Regions from separate parts of the Microbispora rosea genome, predicted to be linked through region 2. Evidence: riboswitches for the same ligand, from Rfam matches in the RefSeq annotation. Region 2 holds a riboswitch; the other holds the start of a gene.
The links. A riboswitch is a leader RNA that binds a small molecule or an ion and turns the genes downstream of it on or off. The one in region 2 is predicted to bind thiamine pyrophosphate.
Positions count from the first base shown of each region.

Region 1 (8,806 bases), on a different contig from region 2:
TGACGGCGTGCTCCGACGAGTTCTACTCCTCGCCGAACAACGTCCTCGCGCCCGGCCTGGCCCGCAACCAGGCCGAGGGCTGGGAGACCGCCCGCCGCCGCGACGGCGGCAACGACTGGCTCGTGGTCGCCCTGGCCGGGCCGGGCCGGGTGGCGGTCGCGGAGATCGACACGACCAATCTGGTGTTCAACGCCCCCGGCTGGGCGTCGCTGAAGGGGGCGGACGCGGACCGGGCGCCGCTGGAGGACGAGGACGCCTGGTTCCCGCTGCTGCCCAGGACCCGCCTGCAGCCCGACACCCGCCACCGCTTCCGCCTCGACGACGACCGCCGGATCACCCACGCCCGGCTCGACATCTACCCCGACGGGGGCCTCGCCCGCCTCCGCCTCCTCGGCACCCTCGCCCCCTGGTCCCCGTCCTGACGCCGGGCTTGACGATCCACGCTCAGGAGTGGGCACCGCACCGCCGGTGAGTGGGGCGGCGGCCGACGGCGCGCGGGCGGCGACCCGGGGCGTTCGGGGGCGATCACGACTGCCACGCGGCGTACCGGCGGACGACCGGTTCCAGGTAGTCGGCGTGAGGCCCGCTGAGCCGCGCGAGCTCGGCGGGGGAGCGGACGAGGGTGATCCGGTCCAGCTCCGGGTCGCGGCCCAGAGCCGTCTCCGACGCCACGAGATCCGCGAATCGTTCGTGCAGGAACGGCGCGGGCCGGGGCGGAGCGAGGAACAGGACGCCGACGCTTCCACCCTCGTCCCGGATGATCAGCCACAGGGTCAGTTCATCGGGCGCCGTGTCGGCGCCGATCTCCTCGGCCAGTTCCCGCGTGGCGTGCCGGCGCAGGGCGGCCGCGTCGAGGAGCCCGTCGTCCTCGGGAGGTTCGGCGGAACCACCCGGCAGTTGCCAGCGGCCCGGAGCGGCCGTCCACGAGGACATCCGCACCACCAGGAGGCGCCCGTCGTCCGTCGGCTGCACGACGTTGACGAACAATGACGGCAGCCACACTGCGGCGCCCGGGACACGGCGCAGGGCATGGAGCCGGTAGGTGGTCCGTGCCCACGTGATGACCAGGCCGTCCGGATCACCCCGTCGCAGTCCCGCGCATGACACGGCCGGTCCGTCGAAGAGGGCCGGATTCGCCCGCACCGCCTCGTCCCACGCGCGATTCACGGCCGCCTGCTCGTCGGGCGGGATCCGCGGCGCGGCGGCTTCGACGAGGCGGAGCCGGCGAGTCTCCAGGAGTTCGACGCCGGCGGGTGCCGGCAGAGCCTCGCTCACCGGCCCATGTTCGCACGAGCACCACCCGCCGGAGGTGACTCGCACGCGCACCAGACTCGTACGGGCACGGGACTCGCCAGGGACAGGGACCGTGTCCCGGCACGGCTCCTGTCACCGCTCCCGGCAGGCGTCGCCGGCCGGGCTCCGCACCGTGGAACGGCCTCGGAGGACTCCGCGACCGGTACGGCGGCGGGAACGCCCGTCCCAGGCGTCAGTGCCAGAGCGTGATGGTGGTGCCCGGCGGCTGCTGGCCGAGCGGATTCTCGCCGACCACGCGGTCGGTGCCCACCAGCCTGCGGGTCTTGACGTTGAAGCCGGCCGCCTTCAGCTCGTTCACCGCGTCCTTGATGGCCTTGAAGCGCACGTCGGGCACGTTGACGACGGCGGGCGGGCTCTGGCCGGGGTCGGCGGGGTTGACCTCCCACGGCCAGTGGAAGCCCTGGTCCGGGCCGCGTGAGGCCGTCAGATGGACGGTCGCCCCGGCCACCACTTCGGCGCCGCCGGGCGGGTCCTGGGCGATCACCGTGCCCGGCGGGGCGTCGTCGGTGGTCTCGTCGATCTGGACGTTGAAGCCCTTCTCACGCAGGAACTTCTCCGCCTGGTCGCGCATCATCTGCGTGACGTCCGGCATCAGCAGTCCGGCGCTGACGACGAAGTTGACCGTGCTGCCCTTCTTGACGCGCTTGCCCACCGGCGGGTTGGTGCGGATGACCTGGTCGCGGGGGATGGTGTCGCTCGCGCTCTTGCTCACCCGCCCGGGGGTCAGCCCGGCATCGGCGATCTTCGCCCGGGCGTCCGTAAGGCTGAGCTTCTCGACTATCGGCACGGTGATCAACTGCGGACCGGCCGACGGGATCAGGGTGAGCACCGAGCCCTTGACCACCTCGGCGCCCGCTCCCGGATCGGTGTCGAGGACGATGTCCTTCGGCACCTTGTCGTCGAACCGCGCCTCGCCGACCCGGACCTCGAAACCGGCCTGCTGCGCCACCTGCCTGGCGACGGTGACGGGCTTGTTCACCAGGTCGGGGACCTTCGTGTAGCGGCCCTGGGAGAACCACCAGCCGGTGAAGGCGATGCCCGCCAGCATGACGACGGCCAGCGCGGCGACGAACCAGACGGGCCTGATCCTGCCGCGTCCCCGGCGTCGCCCCGTCTCGGCCCGGCCGGTCACCAGTTCCGAGCGCGGCTGGATCATCGTGTGGCCGAGCGATGAATCGGGCTCGGCGAGCGCGTGCTGCCCTGTGCCCAGCGACCCGGTGCCAAATGACCCGGTGCCAAACGACCCTGTGCCGAGCGACCCCGTGCCGAACGGCGAGGCCCCGCCGGCCGGTGGGATGGTCCGGTGCGCGCCCGTCCGTACGCCGCTGTGGGCACCGGTGTCCGGGGCCCCGTGGCGCGCGGCGTGCGCACCGGTGTTCCCCGTCTTCGGCAGCGTGCGGTGGATCTCGACGGCGGCGACGAGCATGGCGGTCGCGTCCGCCGGGCGCCCGGCGGGGTCCTTGTCGGTGGCCGCGGCGACGAGCGCGTCGATCACCGGCGGCGCGTCGGGCACGATCGAGGACGGCGGGGGGACGGTCTCGTGCACGTGCCGGTACGCGACCGACATCGGCGTCTCGCCCGTGTACGGCTGCCGCCCGGTGAGCAGCTCGAACAGCATGATCCCGGCGGCGTACACGTCGCTGCGCGCGTCGGCCATGCCGGTCGTGACCTGCTCGGGCGACATGTAGCCGATCGTGCCGATCATCATGCCGGTCTTGGTCTGGTTGGTCGCCTCGATCGCGCGGGCCAGGCCGAAGTCCACGACCTTCACCCGGCCGTCGTCGGCGAGCAGCACGTTCTCGGGCTTGACGTCGCGATGGATGAGCCCGGCCTGATGGGCGGCGCCGAGGGCGGCGAGCACCGGGATGACCATCTCCAGGGCCTCGCGGGCCGGGAGACGGCCGCGCCGGCGCAGGACGTCGCGCAGCGTCCGGCCGGGGACGTACTCCATCGACAGGTAGACGTGCGCCCCGTCGGTGCCCTGGTCGAAGACCTGCACGATGTTGGGGTGCGAAAGGCTGGCCACCGACTTGGCCTCGCCGATGAACCGCCGCACGAACTGCGGGTCCTCGGCCAGCGAGCGGTGCATCACCTTGACGGCGACCGTGCGGTCGAGCCGGACGTCCAGAGCCAGGTAGACGGAGGCCATGCCACCCCGGGCGATCCGGGACTCGACGCGGTATCGCCCGTCGAGCAACTGCCCCACGAGCGGGTCGGTTAGCGTCGTGTCCACTCGCCAGAGTTTACGGGTGATTTGCCGCCGGGCGTGTTCCCGAATCCCAAACCGAGACCTATTCGGCCGCCTCCCGCGCCGTCCGAAAAGCCATGCCGATTCCGAAAACCGGGCTTACCAGACGAGGGACCGGCCGCCGTCCACCCCGCCCGCGCAGACGTTCGGGGCAGGCGGGCGAGGGGAGGACGGCTGGTCGCGGGGGTGGCGGATTCAGGACGCGCGAGCGGGGGAGGACGCCTCGGCGTAGCGGCGGCGCGGGATGCGCCCGGCGAGACGGGCGAGCCGCCCGGCCGTGACCGCCTGCCGCATGGCCGCGGCCATCAGGCCGGGCCGGTGCGCCCGCGTCACGGCAGTCGCCAGCAGCACGGCGTCGCAGCCCAGCTCCATCGCCAGCGCGGCGTCGCTGGCCGTGCCGATGCCGGCGTCGAGAATCACCGGCACCGTGGCGGCCTCGACGATCAGCTCGATGCTGTGCGGGTTGCGGATGCCCAGCCCTGAGCCGATCGGGGCGCCGAGCGGCATCACCGCCGCGCACCCGGCGTCCTGGAGCCTGCGGGCCAGCGCCGGGTCGTCGCCGATGTACGGCAGCACCGTGAAACCGTCGGCGACCAGCCGCTCGGCGGCGTCGAAGGTCTCGATCGGGTCGGGCAGCAGGGTCCGCTCGTCCGCGATGACCTCCAGCTTGACCCAGTCGGTCTCCAGCGCCTCGCGGGCCAGGCGGGCGGTCAGCACCGCCTCCCCGGCGGTGAAGCAGCCCGCCGTGTTCGGCAGCACCCTGATGCCGCGAGCGCGCAGCAGGTCGAGCACCGAACCGCGGGACTCCGGGTCGAGCCTGCGCATCGCGACGGTCGTCAGCTCGGTGCCGGAGGCCTCCAGCGCCTGGTCGAGCACCTCCAGCGACGGTGCGCCGCCGGTGCCCATGATGAGCCGCGAGGTGAACTTCTCCCCGCCCAGCACGAGGACGTCGTCGGTCATGCTCACCCTCCCTGCACGGCCGTGAGCACTTCGACGCCGTCGCCGTCGGCGACCTGGGTGGAGTCCCAGGCGCTCCGGCTCACGACTTCGCCGTTCAGCGCCACCGCGACCCCCGACGTGAGGGCCGTGAGGGTCCGTACGGCGTCGCCGATCGTGGCGCCGTCCGGCAGTTCGGCCGCGCTTCCGTTGATCGTGACTTTCATTGGCTGAATCTCCCTGGATCGCAGAACCGGGCGACCGGGGGCACCTCGTCGCCGGTGAGGAACGCGGCGACGGCGTCGGCGGTGACCGGGGACAGCAGCACCCCGTTGCGTCCGTGCCCGGTCGCCGCGAGCACGCCGGGCGGCCCGGCGGGACCGATGAGCGGAAGGTTGTCGGGCGTGCCCGGGCGGAAGCCGGTCGTCGTCTCGGCCAGTTCGAGCTCGGTGATGCCGGGCACCAGTTCGCGGGCGTCGCGCAGCAGCTCGTACACGCCTCCGGCGGTGACCCGCGCGTCGTACCCCATCTCCTGGGTGGTGGCGCCCAGGGTGATCTCTCCGTCGCCGCGGGGGACCAGGTAGGCGGGGGAGCCGTGCACCAGCCCCCTGACGCACCGGGTGAGGAAGCCGCGTGGCCCGCGCAGCCGGAGGATCTCGCCCTTGACCGGGCGCACCGGCAGGCCGGGCAGCAGGGACGCCGACCACGACCCGGCCGCCACGACGACCTGGCCGGCCGTGACGGCGCCGCCGGACTCCAGCCGTACGCGGGGGGCGCCCGGCCCCTGGGCGTCGATTCCGGCGACGCGCTCGTTCACGAGCGTGCCGCCCGCCTTCTCGAACGCCGTGAGCAGGGCGCGCACGACCCTGCGCGGGTTGACCCAGGCGTCGTCGCGGGCCAGCAGCCCACCGCGTACGGAGGGGGAGAGCATCGGCTCGAAGGAGCGGCACTCGCGCCCGGTGAGCCGCTCGACCCGCAGGCCGAGCGTCCGCTCGAAGGCCGCGAGGTCGTCGAGGACGGCCATGTCGTCCGCGCCGCGGGCGACATCCAGCGTGCCCTCGGTCCGGTAGTCGAGGTCGGCGCCGGTCTCGTCCTCAAGCTCCGCCCGGAACGCCGGCCAGGCCGCCAGCGACGCGAGACCGAGCCGCAGCAGGGGCTCCTCCGTGTAGGTCACCTCGCTGACCGGCGCGAGCATCCCCGCCGACGCGTGGGTGGCCCCGCCTCCGGGCGAGGGGTCGATCACCGCCGCCGACAGGCCGCGCCGGGCGGTGCGCCAGGCCGCGGCCAGGCCCGCCACCCCGCCGCCCACGATCACGACGTCGTAGCCGGACTGGACGCCGGATGGCGGTGTGCGGGACACAGCGCTCCCTTCGCCGGCATTACCCGGATCAGGTCGGGGCGGTCGAGAGCCTCACGCTCTCCTCTCAGCCCGGTCCGCCGGGCTCCCGCGCGTCTTACCCCCATAAGGGTAGTACGCCGCCTATAACGGGCGATCGCCGGACCGATGAGTACGGGGGCCGGCCGCCGTCATAGGAGACCGGACGTTCAACGACTCTGCGGAGGCACCTCATGGCCACGATGCTGTATTCGGCCACCATGTCCCTGGACGGCTTCATCGCCGGGCCGGGCGGCGACATGTCCTGGCTGACCGAATATCTCGGGCCCAATCCGGACGCGGACGGGCTCGTCGGCGACATCGGCGCGCTGCTCGTCGGCAACCGCACCTTCCGGGGCGACGACCCGAACCGCGGCACCCCGAAGGAGGGCGCGTTCGGCGGCGCGTGGAGCGGGCCGCAGATCGTGCTCACCCACGATGTCCCGGCCGCGCCGGTGCCCGGCGTGACCTTCGTGACGGACCTCGGCGCCGCCGTCGAGGCGGCCAGGGCGGCCGCCGGGGACAGGTATGTCAACGTGCTCGGCGCCGACGTCGCCGCGCAGTGCCTCGACGCGGGCCTGCTCGACGAGATATTCGTGTGCGTGGCGCCCGTGATGCTCGGCGACGGCGTCCGGCTGTTCTCCCGCCCCGGCGGGGCCCGGGTCCGGCTCGAACGGACCTGCGTCTCGCATGTGCCGCACGCGACGAACATCCGGCTGCGCGTGCTCCGGTGAGAACGCGATGTGACAACGCGATGTGAGAACGCGCGGTGGGAAGACGCGGTGAAAGGCGCGGGGCTCACAATGCGGGCCCCCGTGGAAGTGCGCGTCAATTACCCAACTCGTTATGGGGGCCCCGTTGGCCAGGGCCCCCGTTGACAATCTATGGTCAAGCTGTGGATCACGTCGTGGTGGTGGGTGCCGGCCTGGCCGGCGTGCGAAGCATCGAGGCGTTGAGGTTCCGTGGGTTCACCGGACGCATCACGCTCATCGGCGAGGAACACCATCGCCCCTATGACCGGCCGCCGCTGTCGAAGGCGGTGCTGCTCGGAGAGACCGACTCCACTGTCGTCGACTCCGACCTCGACGCCCTCGACGTACGGCTGTGTCTCGGCACGGCGGCCAAGGGCCTGCGCGACGGCGTGCTGGAGACGACCGAGGGCGAGCTGGAATACGACGGCCTGGTCATCGCCACCGGCGCCACGCCGATCCGCCTGCGCGGGGAGGGCCGTCAGCACGTGCTGCGCACGATCGAGGACGCGCTCGCGCTGCGCGAGCGGCTGGTCCCCGGCGCCCGCGTGGCCGTCGTCGGGGCCGGCTGGATCGGCGCGGAGGTCGCGACCGCGGCGGCCAGGGCCGGTTGCGCGGTGACCGTCGTGGAAGCGGGGGAGAGCCCGCTCGCCGTGGCCCTCGGGCCCGCCGTGGGCAGCCACACCACCGGCTGGTACGCGCAGGCGGGCGTCGAGCTGCGCCTCGGGGCGCTGGTCGGCACCGTGGACCCCGACGGCCTGACGCTCATGTCCGGCGCCCGGGTCCCGGCCGACGTGGTCGTCACCGGCGTCGGGGTGCGCCCCGCCGTCGACTGGCTGAAGGGGTCGGCGGTCCGCGTCGACGACGGGGTGGTGGTCGACGAGCACCTGCGCACGTCGCTGCCCAACGTGGTCGCGGTGGGCGACTGCGCGAGCTGGTGGTCGCGCAGGTTCGGCTCCCGGCTGCGCGTCGAGCACTGGGACACCGCGCTCCAGGCCCCCGACGTGGCCGCCGCCACCCTGCTGGGCGGGGAGGCGGTCTATGACCCCGTGCCGTACTTCTGGTCCGAGCAGTTCGGTCACATGGTGCAGTTCGCCGGTCACCGGGAGGCCGGCGACCGCATGGTGCTGCGCGGCGACCCGCGCAGGGACGCGAAGTGGGCGGTGTGCTGGCTGACGGCGGACGACCGGCTCGCCGCGGTGCTCACCGTCGACCGGCCGCGCGACGTGGTGCAGGGCCGGAAGATCGTCGAGGGCGGTCAGCGGCTCGATCCTCTGCGGGTGGTGGATCCGGCCCGGCCGCTACGCGACTGCATTATGGCCTAATCAAGGTGTTTCCCGGCAGCGCGTATGTGGTAATGGTGGTTCCGTGACGCTTACTGTTGCGCAGATCGACCGGGAGACCGACCAACTGGTAGGGGAGTGGCTCCCCCTCTCGGAGGCCGCCAAGAAGCTGGGACTCAACGTCGGCCGCGCCAAGCAGCTCCTCAAGGACAAGAAGCTCGTCGGCGTCCGGCGGGGTGGCGGCGAGCCGCAGATCCCGGCGGTGTTCATCGTGGACGGCGAGGTGCTCAAGGGCCTGCCCGGCACGCTCACCGTCCTGTCCGACGCCGGGTACGACGAGGTGGAGTCGATCCGGTGGTTGTTCACCCCGGACGACTCGCTGCCCGGGGCCCCGATCGACGCGATCGTGAAGGGCCGGCACACCGAGGTCAAGCGCAGGGCCCAGGCCCTCGGCTTCTGACCCCGCCGCCGCATGGCATTGTGGTCGGGTGGACGACATCCGGCGAAAGCGGCTCGCGCAGGCCAGGCTCTACCTCTGCACTGACGGCAGGAGGGACCGCGGCGACCTGGAGAAATTCCTCGACGCGGTCCTGTCCGGCGGGGTGGACATCGTGCAGCTCAGGGAGAAGGGCCTGGAGGCGCGCGAGGAGCTGGACCTGCTCGAGGTCTTCCGCGCGGCCTGCGACAGGCACGGTGCGCTGCTGGCGGTCAACGACCGGGCGGATGTGGCCTACGCCGCCCGGCCCGACATCCTGCACCTCGGCCAGGACGACCTCCCGGTCCCGGTGGCGCGGGAGATCCTCGGTCCCGATGTCCTCATCGGCAGGTCCACGCACTCGGCGGCCGAGGCGTCGGCCGCCGCCGTGGAGCCGGGCGTGGACTACTTCTGCTGCGGGCCGAT
Region 1 is NZ_JBITJO010000006.1:276,604-285,409, reverse strand. Features, by position in the region: gene alc (allantoicase) at 1-422, shown strand, start outside; gene ACIBK1_RS26140 (NUDIX hydrolase) at 526-1,275, opposite strand; gene pknB (Stk1 family PASTA domain-containing Ser/Thr kinase) at 1,487-3,547, opposite strand; gene ACIBK1_RS26130 (thiazole synthase) at 3,758-4,522, opposite strand; gene thiS (sulfur carrier protein ThiS) at 4,525-4,725, opposite strand; gene thiO (glycine oxidase ThiO) at 4,722-5,858, opposite strand; TPP riboswitch at 5,847-5,957, opposite strand; gene ACIBK1_RS26115 (dihydrofolate reductase family protein) at 6,068-6,607, shown strand; gene ACIBK1_RS26110 (NAD(P)/FAD-dependent oxidoreductase) at 6,769-7,947, shown strand; gene ACIBK1_RS26105 (Rv2175c family DNA-binding protein) at 7,991-8,365, shown strand; gene thiE (thiamine phosphate synthase) at 8,394-8,806, shown strand, end outside.
Region 1: it holds a riboswitch for thiamine pyrophosphate, as region 2 does, so the genes downstream of both, thiO (glycine oxidase ThiO) here and ACIBK1_RS03505 (purine-cytosine permease family protein) in region 2, are expected to answer to the same signal.

Region 2 (8,806 bases):
GCAGCCCGAGCGTCGCCGCGTGCACCCGGGCGGCCAGGTCGAAGGGCTCGACCCTGACCTTCAGCTCCTCCGCGCCCGCCCGCGCGCCGAGCAGCAGGTGGTCCATGAGCTGCCCGAGCGAGCGGGCGCGCTCGGCGATCGTGTGGACCGCCGAACGCCGCTCCTCGTCGGACAGGTGGTCCCACCGCGAGTCGAGCGTGCTGGCGAAGCCGTGCACGATCGTGATCGGCGTACGCAGCTCGTGGCTGGTGGTGGCGAGGAACAGGTCCTTGGCCTCCTCCAGCTCCTTGGCCCTGGTGACGTCGCGGAAGTCGACGACGGTCTCCCCCGTCTCCCGGATCTCCGCGCACAGCACGTCGAGCCATCGGCCGGACGGGAGCTGGAAGGTGAGCTTCTCCCCCGGCGCCGGCAGCGGGAAGGGCAACGGCCTGCCGATGACCCGGTCCGCCGGGTGGTCCGTCAGCTCGGCCGCCGCAGGGTTCCACCGGACGACCGCGCCCGCGCCGTCCAGCACCGCGATGCCGTCGGCGCTGGCGTCGAAGACGGCCCGCTCGTGGGCGCGCTGCCGCACCGCGTCCTGGTAGGCCATGGCGTTGGCGACCGCGATGCCGGCGTGCCCGGCGAGGAGTTCGAGCAGTTCGAGCTCCAGATGGCTCGCCTTGCGCCGGGCGAACAACGCGTAGAGCGCTCCATAGGGACGCCCGCCCACGGCGGCGATGCCGACGGCGATCGTGTGCAGGCCGGGCACCCGCGCCCAGATCAGGTCCTGAAAGCCCTCGGGGCCGGTCTCGAGCAGCACGGTCTTGCCGGTGCGCAGCAGCTTGGCGACCAGGCTGGTGTGCAGCCCCGCGGTGGCCCCGCGCAGCGTCTCCGGCAACTGGTGGACGCCGACCAGGCGCAGCCGCTCCCCCTCGATGGACACGAAACCGCCGGCGTCGGCGCCGGTCAGCTCGGTCAGGCTCGCGGCGATGCGGTCGAGCACGACGGGCAGGTCGAGCTCGGCGTTGATGTCGCCGACCACGTCCGTCAGCCGCCGCACCAGTCGGGCGCGGCGCACCATCCTGCCGTGCGCGGCGTCGTCGTCCTCGGCGGCGTGGTAGACGCTCACGTAGCCCAGCAGGACGCCGGACGGCGAGCACAACGCGCTCGTGTCCACCCGCAGATCGAGCAGCCGCCCGTCGCGGTGGAGGCGCTTGGTGGTCAGCGACACCCGGCCGCCCGCGCGTACGCGTTCGAGCACGGCGTTGTGCTCGGCCATCAGCTCGTCGGGCACAAGCGGGGCCCGCCTGCCCAGCAGATCGGACGCGGGCCAGCCGAACAGCCGCTCGGCCGCCGCGTTCCAGTTCAGCACCGCCAGGTCGCGGTCGAGCGCGACGATCGCGTCGGGGGAGCCGGCCAGGACCGCACGCGCGAGGCCCTCATCGGCGTCGTCGAGGATCGCGTCGCCGAAAGCCGCGTCGCCCAGGGCGGCATCATCCAGAGCAGCGTCATCCAGGGCAACGGCGCCGGAAGCCGGATGGCCGTCGTCGGCGGAAGCCGCGTCGCCCAGGGCAGCGACGTCCGGAGCCCCGGCGTCCGCACCCGCGGCGTCCGCACCCACGGCGTCCGGGACCGCGGCGTCCGGGACCGCGGGGGCGAGGTCCGCCGCCCGGCCGTCCACGCTGCTGTCACCCACGTCCCCATCGTGCCGTCTTTCACCTTTTGATCTTGGGGTTTTCCGTCACCTCGCGACCGCTCCGATACGCTGCCTGCACGCAGAGAAGAGAAAGTGGGGCGCCCATGTCCACCGAGGACCTCGAAGCCCTGCTCCGCGTGACCTCGCCGGGCTACGTCGGCGTGACCCCGCCCGAGGTCGCCTTCGGCACCATGGACGCGCCGGTGGGCCGCCTGGTCCTCGCGGTGACCGCGCGCGGCGTGCTGGCCTGCACCTACGAGGACGAGCACGAGGTCTTCGCCCGAGTCTCCCGCGCCGTCGGCTCGTTCATCGGGCCCGACCCGCGCCGCATCGATCCCCTGCGCAGGGAACTGGACGCGTACTTCACGGGCAGGCTGCGCACCTTCTCCCTTTCCGTTGACCTGCGCCTGGTCACCGGCTTCAGCCGTACGGTGATCCAGCTCATGCCGGCCGTGCCGTACGGCAGCGTCACCACCTATCAGGAGATCGCCGAGCGGATCGGGCGGCCGCAGGCGCCCCGCGCGGTGGCCAACGCCCTGGCCGGCAACCCCGTCTGCCTGCTCCTGCCGTGCCACCGGGCGGTGGATGGTCCCGGCTCGCTCGGCGGGTACGCCGGCGGCCCTGCGGCCAAGGAGCACCTGCTCCGCCTGGAGGGCGCTCTCTAGCCGGGTAGTTCCGAGAGCCGGCATCGCCTGGAGCACCCGCCGAGGGTCAGGTGCGGCGGGCGGCCCCGACGGTGCGCTCGGCGCGTACGGCGAGGTCGTCGCGCACAGGATGCAGCACAGGATGCGGCGCGGCATGCGGCGCGGGCTGCCGGCGTCCAGGAGCGCGCGCCGAGGGCGGCGAGGGCCTCGGGGTCCTCGGGGCTCAGTGCGGGTGCGTTCGAGACCGATCTCACCTTGAGAGGCGCCGGCCAAGACCATGCGCACGCTATCTTCCCGACGCACTGTTGGTATGTTTACCAACGGCGCGTCGGGAAGTCGGGGCGCTCGTCGTCCCTGAATTCCTGCTTCTGAGGAGTGTCATGTTCCTGGCCTGGCGCGAGCTGGTCTTCGCCCGCGCACGCTTCGGCCTGATGGGCGGAGTCGTCGCCCTCATCGCGATCCTCGTCGTGCTGCTGTCCGGCCTCTCCTCCGGGCTCGTCAACGACGGCGTCTCCGGGCTCAAGCGGTTGCCCGTCACCGCGTTCGCCTTCGCCGAGGGCACCAAGACCGACTCCGCCTTCTCCCGCAGCACCGTCAACGTGAGCCAGGCCGAGGTGTGGAAGGGCCGCGACGACATTGGCGACGCCGCGCCGTTCGGCAACACGCTGGTCAACGCCAAGGCCACGACCTCCGCCGGCGCGCAGGTGCCGATCGACCTGGCCCTGTTCGGCGTCGATCCCGGCTCCTTCCTCGCACCCTCCGTCTCCGACGGCGCCGGACTCGGCGACCCCGACGGGATCGTGGTCAGCAAGACCGTCTTGGACGAGGGCGTGGCGATCGGCGACACCGTCGTCGTCGACCGCCTCGGCACCCGGCTCAAGGTCGTCGGCACCACCGGCGACCAGCGCACCTTCGGGCATGTCGACGTGGCGTACCTGCCGTTGCGCACCTGGCAGCAGGTGCACGCCGGCGCCGGGCCGGGAGACGAGGTGCGTGACGGGGCATACGAGGAGGCCACGGCCATCGCCCTGCGCGCCCGGGACGGAAACCGGATCGACCTGCCCGGCGGCGACGCCGCGGCGGGCACCACGAGCATGACGCTCGGGGAGTCCTTCAACGCCTCCCCCGGCTACTCCGCCGAGACCTCCACGCTCACGCTGATCCAGGTCTTCCTGTACGCCATCTCCGCGCTCGTCGTCGGGACGTTCTTCACTGTGTGGACGATCCAGCGCAAACACGAGCTCGCCGTCATACGGGCCATGGGCGCCTCGACCGGCTATCTCATGCGGGACACGCTGATCCAGGCGACCGTCATCCTGACCGTGTCCACCGCCGTCGGCTTCCTGATCGGGGTGGGCGGCGGCAGCCTGCTCACCACGACTCCCATGCCGTTCCTGCTGGAGGTGGGGCCGATCGTCCTCGCCGCCCTGCTCCTCATCGGCCTCGGCCTCGCCGGCGCCGTGGCGGCCGTGGGCCGCATCGTCCGCGTCGACCCGCTCGCAGCCCTGGGAGGGCAAAGATGACCACCAGCTCGACGTCCCCGCGCCCGGACTCGCTCCGGTCCGGCGCTCAGGAACGCGGCGGCCTGCTGGTGGAGGGCGTCACCCTGACCCTCGGCGACGGGGACGCCACGGTCACCGCGCTCGACGACGTGCACCTCGGGGTGGCGCCCGGCGAGTTCGTCGCCATCGTCGGGCCGTCCGGCTCAGGCAAGTCGAGCCTGCTCGCCGTCGCCGGCGCGCTCACCACGCCGGACACCGGCCGGGTGCTGCTCGACGGCGTCGACATCACCCGGGCGAGCACCCGCGAGAAGGCGCGGCACCGCCGCGAACGGATCGGGTTCGTCTTCCAGTCCGGCAACCTCATCCCGGCCCTCACCGCGCTCGACCAGCTCCGCTTCGCGCTCGACGTGGGGGGCAAACGCCCGGCCGACGGTCACGACCCGCGAGAGCTGCTCGACCGGGTGGGCATGGGGCACCGCGCCGGGCATCGTCCCCACCAGTTGTCCGGCGGCGAGCGGCAGCGCGTGGGCATCGCCCGCGCACTCGTCACGCGTCCGGCTGTGCTTCTCGTGGACGAGCCGACCGCCGCGCTCGACCGCGCCCGCAGCGACGACATCGTCACGCTCCTCGCGCACGAGACGCACGAGTCCGCCGTCGCGACGATCATGGTCACCCACGATCACGATGTGCTCGGCCACTGCGATCGCGTCCTGTCGATGGTGGATGGGAGACTGTCGGAATAGGCCGACCACGGTGGAGGGGAGCAGGTGCCACGCATCCGGGCGTCTACCGTTGCCGAGCATCGGGCCGCCCAGCACCGGGCGCTGCTCGACGCCGCCAGGCAGATCCTCGCGGAGACCGGCCGGCCGCCGACGCTGACCCGGGTCGCGGAGCGCGCCGGGCTGGCCCGCCCCAGTCTCTACCAGTACTTCCGGTCCTCAGAGGACCTGCTGAACGCGCTGGTGGAGGACGTCTTCCCCCGCTGGTCGGCGGGGGTCGCCGCGGCGATGGACGCCGCCGCGACCCCCGGCGACCGCGTGCTCGCCTACGTGCTGACCAACTTCGAGCTCATCAGCGAGGGTGAGCACGCGCTGGCCACCGTCCTCGCGGAGGTCGCGCCGGGCGACACGGTCGCCGAGCAGAGCCGTGCCATGCACCGGCAGCTCCTGGAGCCGCTCGTGCGGGCGCTGCGCGATCTCGGCGTCTCCGCGGTGCCCGAGACCGCGGAGATGATCAACGCCATCGTGTTCGCCGGGTCCCGGCTGATCGAGTCCGGCACCGACCTGCAGACCGCCTGGGAGTCCGCACGGGCGCTGCTGGAACCGTTCGTGCGCACCGCGGGCACGACCGTCCGCCCGTCCTGACCCGCCGGACGCGCCCTCGAACGGCTCGTGGAGCGTCAGGTGAGGCTCGATGAACTCAACGGCGCGACCGCAGGCGGCGGGCCGGGACGGACAGCGCCACGGTCGCCAGCGCGGCCACCAGGAACGCGGCGAGCGCGGCGTTCATCCAGGGCTGGTGGACGAACCCGAGGGCGAGGCGGACCTCGGTCCAGATCCCGTCCCACCAGCCGACGGTCGGGGTGGAGGTCACGATCCAGTACGCCGCGAACCCGAGGATCCACGGCACGACCATGAGCCAGCGCGAGGGGGCGTCCTCGGCCGTGTTCCACCGGGCGGCCCCGCCGAGCAGGAAGTAGTCCACCACGAGCACGGCGAACATCGGCACGAACACCGCCCCGATCACGCTCAGGAACGCGCCGTAGGAGTTCACGTCGGCGAACAGCGCGATCAGCGTGGTGAGCACGCCGATCACGACCGAGATCACCCGGCGGTCCCAGCGCGGCGCGAGGTTCTGGATCGACACGGTCGTCGAGTAGACGTTCGCGAACGACTGGTCGGCCTCGCGCAGCACCAGGATGCCGAAGAACACGACCCCGAGAGGGGCGGCCACGAACGGGTCCCACACCTTGTCCCCGTCGTTGCCGACCAGGGCGAGCGCGGCGATGCCGAGGGCCAGGCAGGCCACCTGGGCGATCGTGTATCCGGCGACCACGCCGGTGAACGCCGCGCCGCTCGACCGCGAGTGCCTGGCGTAGTCGGCGGCCATCGGCACCCACGACACCGACAGCGCGATGACGTAGTCGACGGCGGGGGCGAAGGCGTCCCAGGTGCCGCCCCCCACGGACGGCCCCTGCCGGAACAGGGCGATCGACAGCCAGATCATCGCGATCACCACGCCCGCCGTGACGTACCGCCGCAGCAGCCGCAGCGCGCCGAGCGGCCGGATCGTCAGCGCGATCGTCAACGCACCCGCCGCCACCGCCCACACCGCGTACGGCACCGCCGTGCCGAACAGCGCCTGCGCGCCGTTGGCGATGACCCACAGCTCGAAGGCGCCCCAGCCGAGCATCTGCACGATGTTCAGCACGGTCGGGATGTACGAGAGCCGGGCCCCGAACAGGCCACGCAGCAGCACCATCGCGGGCCGCCCGGTGCGTACGCCGGGGATCGCGGCCAGGCCGACCATCGCGGTCCCGAGCAGGCTGCCGACGACGGCGGCGAGCACCGCCGCGGTGAACGTGAGCGGCTTGCCGCCCAGCGGGTCGAGCAGGAACAACGCGCCCGAGAAGCCGAGGAGGCTGACGCCGAGGTTGGCCCAGAAGGCACCCTGGTCGAGCAGGCCCAGCGTCCTCGGGGCTTCCTCGTCCAGAGTGAGCGGAACCTCCGCGTGCACGTCGTCGACGACGGCAGAAGTCATCACACGCTCCCTACGCCGGCATTATCCGGACAGGTTCATGCGGTCGGCGGCACGAGTTCGATCCGCCCTCTCAGCCCGGTCACGCCCGAGCTCCCGCGGGGTATTGATGATGTCTTTGGGATTATGACACTTCTTTGACCGTTTTCCTACGCCGCCCCCGTCCTACGCCACGTAGGGCGCCTCGCCGGTCTCGCTCACCATCGGGCGCCCGACGGCGGCCCAGGACCGCATGCCGCCGTCCACGTTCACGGCGTCCCGGCCGATGTGGTTGAGCCACATCGCGGCGTGCGCCGACCGGCCGCCGACCCGGCAGACCACGTACACCGGCCGGTCGTGCGGCACCTCGTCCGCCCGCGTCTGCAGCTCGCCGAGCGGGATGTGGACGGCGCCGGGCGCGTGGCCCGCCACCCACTCCTCGTTCTCGCGCACGTCCAGCAGGTACGCGTCCTCGGGCAACGCGTCGGGGGCGATTTCCGGCAATGTCATGCGCCCATTGTGACGGCACGCCACCGATGCCCGGGCCCAGGCGGCGAGCTGTGACCCACGGTGATCCGCGGACCGCGCCCTTTCAGTCCCGCCTACTTCAGCAGGCGCGACATGCGGCGGTCGGCCAGCGGCTTGCCGCCGGTCTGGCAGGTCGGGCAGTACTGCAGCGACGAGTCGGCGAACGACACCTCCCTGATCGTGTCGCCGCACACCTCGCACGCCTCGCCCGTACGGCCGTGCACGCGCAGGCCCGACTTCTTCTCCGACTTGAGGTCCTTGGCCGCCAGCCCCCTGGCCCGCTCGACGGCGTCCCGCAACGTGCTCACGATCGCGTCGTGCAGGTCGGCGACCTGGCCGTCCGTCAGCGTTCCGGCGATCTTGAAGGGGGACATCTTCGCGACGTGCAGCACCTCGTCGGAGTAGGCGTTGCCGATGCCCGCGATCACCTTCTGGTCCCGCAGCAGGCCCTTGATCTGCGCGCGGCTGCCGCCCACGATCGTCTTGAGCAGGTCCGGCGTGAAGTCCTCGGCCAGCGGGTCGGGCCCGAGGCCGGCGATGCCGGGAACGTCCTCGGGATCGCGCACCGCGTAGACGGCCAGGCGCTTCTGCGTGCCCGCCTCGGTCAGCTCGAACCCGGGGGCGCGGCCGTCCTCGCCCGGCGACAACCTCACCCGGACCGCGAGCGGGCCCTTGCCCGGCCGCACCGGTTTGGCGCCGGTGAGGTCGTCACGCCAGCGCAGCCAGCCGCCGCGGGCGAGATGGGTGACGAAGTGCAGGCCGTCGCAGTCGACGTCGAGGAACTTGCCGTGCCGCGCCACGCCGGTGACGAGCAGCCCGGCGAGCGCGGTGACGGGCGGGTCGACGGTCTTGAGCGCCTGGAAGGCGGTCACGTCCACCCCGATGACGGCACGGCCGACGGCGTGCTCGCGGAGGAACTCGGCGAGCGCCTCGACCTCGGGCAGCTCCGGCATGCCCTCACACTAACCCCGGCCGGTCAGGGGACGTCCCAGAACGCGAGTTCGTGCTCCATGCCGCGGACGAACATCTCCCGGGCGCGCGCCGGGTCCGGAGCCGCCTCGTCGATCATCACGGCGATGCGCGCGGCGAGGGCGGCGAACCCGGGGTCGGCGTAGGTGTCCACCCAGGCGCGGTAGCGCGGCTCGGCCGGCGGATCGGCGGCCAGGATCCGGCCGAGCGTCGAATAGCCCCACATGCAGGGGTAGAGCGCCGCCAGCCCCGCGCCGTAGTCCGCCGCCGACTCCAGCAGGAACGAGGTGTACGCCGCGCAGGCCGGCCCCTTCACCGCGCCGTCGAGGTCGGCGCCGAAGCCGGCCGCCAGCGACCGGTGCAGGTCGAGCTCGTCGTGCCACGTCGCGTGCGCCAGGTCGACCAGGTCGCCGAGGTGGGCGTCCGGAGCCTGCCAGGCCAGCCGCGAGAACACCCGGACGTAGTCGAGCAGGAACAGGTAGTCCTGCTCCAGCCATGACCGGAAGACCGCCTCGGGCAGGTCGCCCGCCGCGATGCCGCGTACGGTCGGGTGCGCGAGCTGGGCGTCCAGCATCGGCCGCCCGATGGCATGCAGGTCCGCAGAGATTCCCATAAGGGCTCATTGTGGCCGTAATCCGCGAGTTAGGCTCGACTCCGTGACACTGACGATCGCCGAGGAAGTGCTGCTCCTGGCCTACCGGGAAGACACCGGCAAGCCGGTCATCGGGTCGGTGGAGCTCGACTGCGCGCTC
Region 2 is NZ_JBITJO010000001.1:728,122-736,927, reverse strand. Features, by position in the region: gene ACIBK1_RS03530 (PAS domain-containing protein) at 1-1,438, opposite strand, end outside; gene ACIBK1_RS03525 (methylated-DNA--[protein]-cysteine S-methyltransferase) at 1,780-2,340, shown strand; gene ACIBK1_RS03520 (ABC transporter permease) at 2,700-3,842, shown strand; gene ACIBK1_RS03515 (ABC transporter ATP-binding protein) at 3,839-4,564, shown strand; gene ACIBK1_RS03510 (TetR/AcrR family transcriptional regulator) at 4,589-5,185, shown strand; gene ACIBK1_RS03505 (purine-cytosine permease family protein) at 5,241-6,581, opposite strand; TPP riboswitch at 6,571-6,688, opposite strand; gene ACIBK1_RS03500 (rhodanese-like domain-containing protein) at 6,744-7,067, opposite strand; gene ACIBK1_RS03495 (Fpg/Nei family DNA glycosylase) at 7,160-8,038, opposite strand; gene ACIBK1_RS03490 (TenA family protein) at 8,062-8,667, opposite strand; gene ACIBK1_RS03485 (GOLPH3/VPS74 family protein) at 8,711-8,806, shown strand, end outside.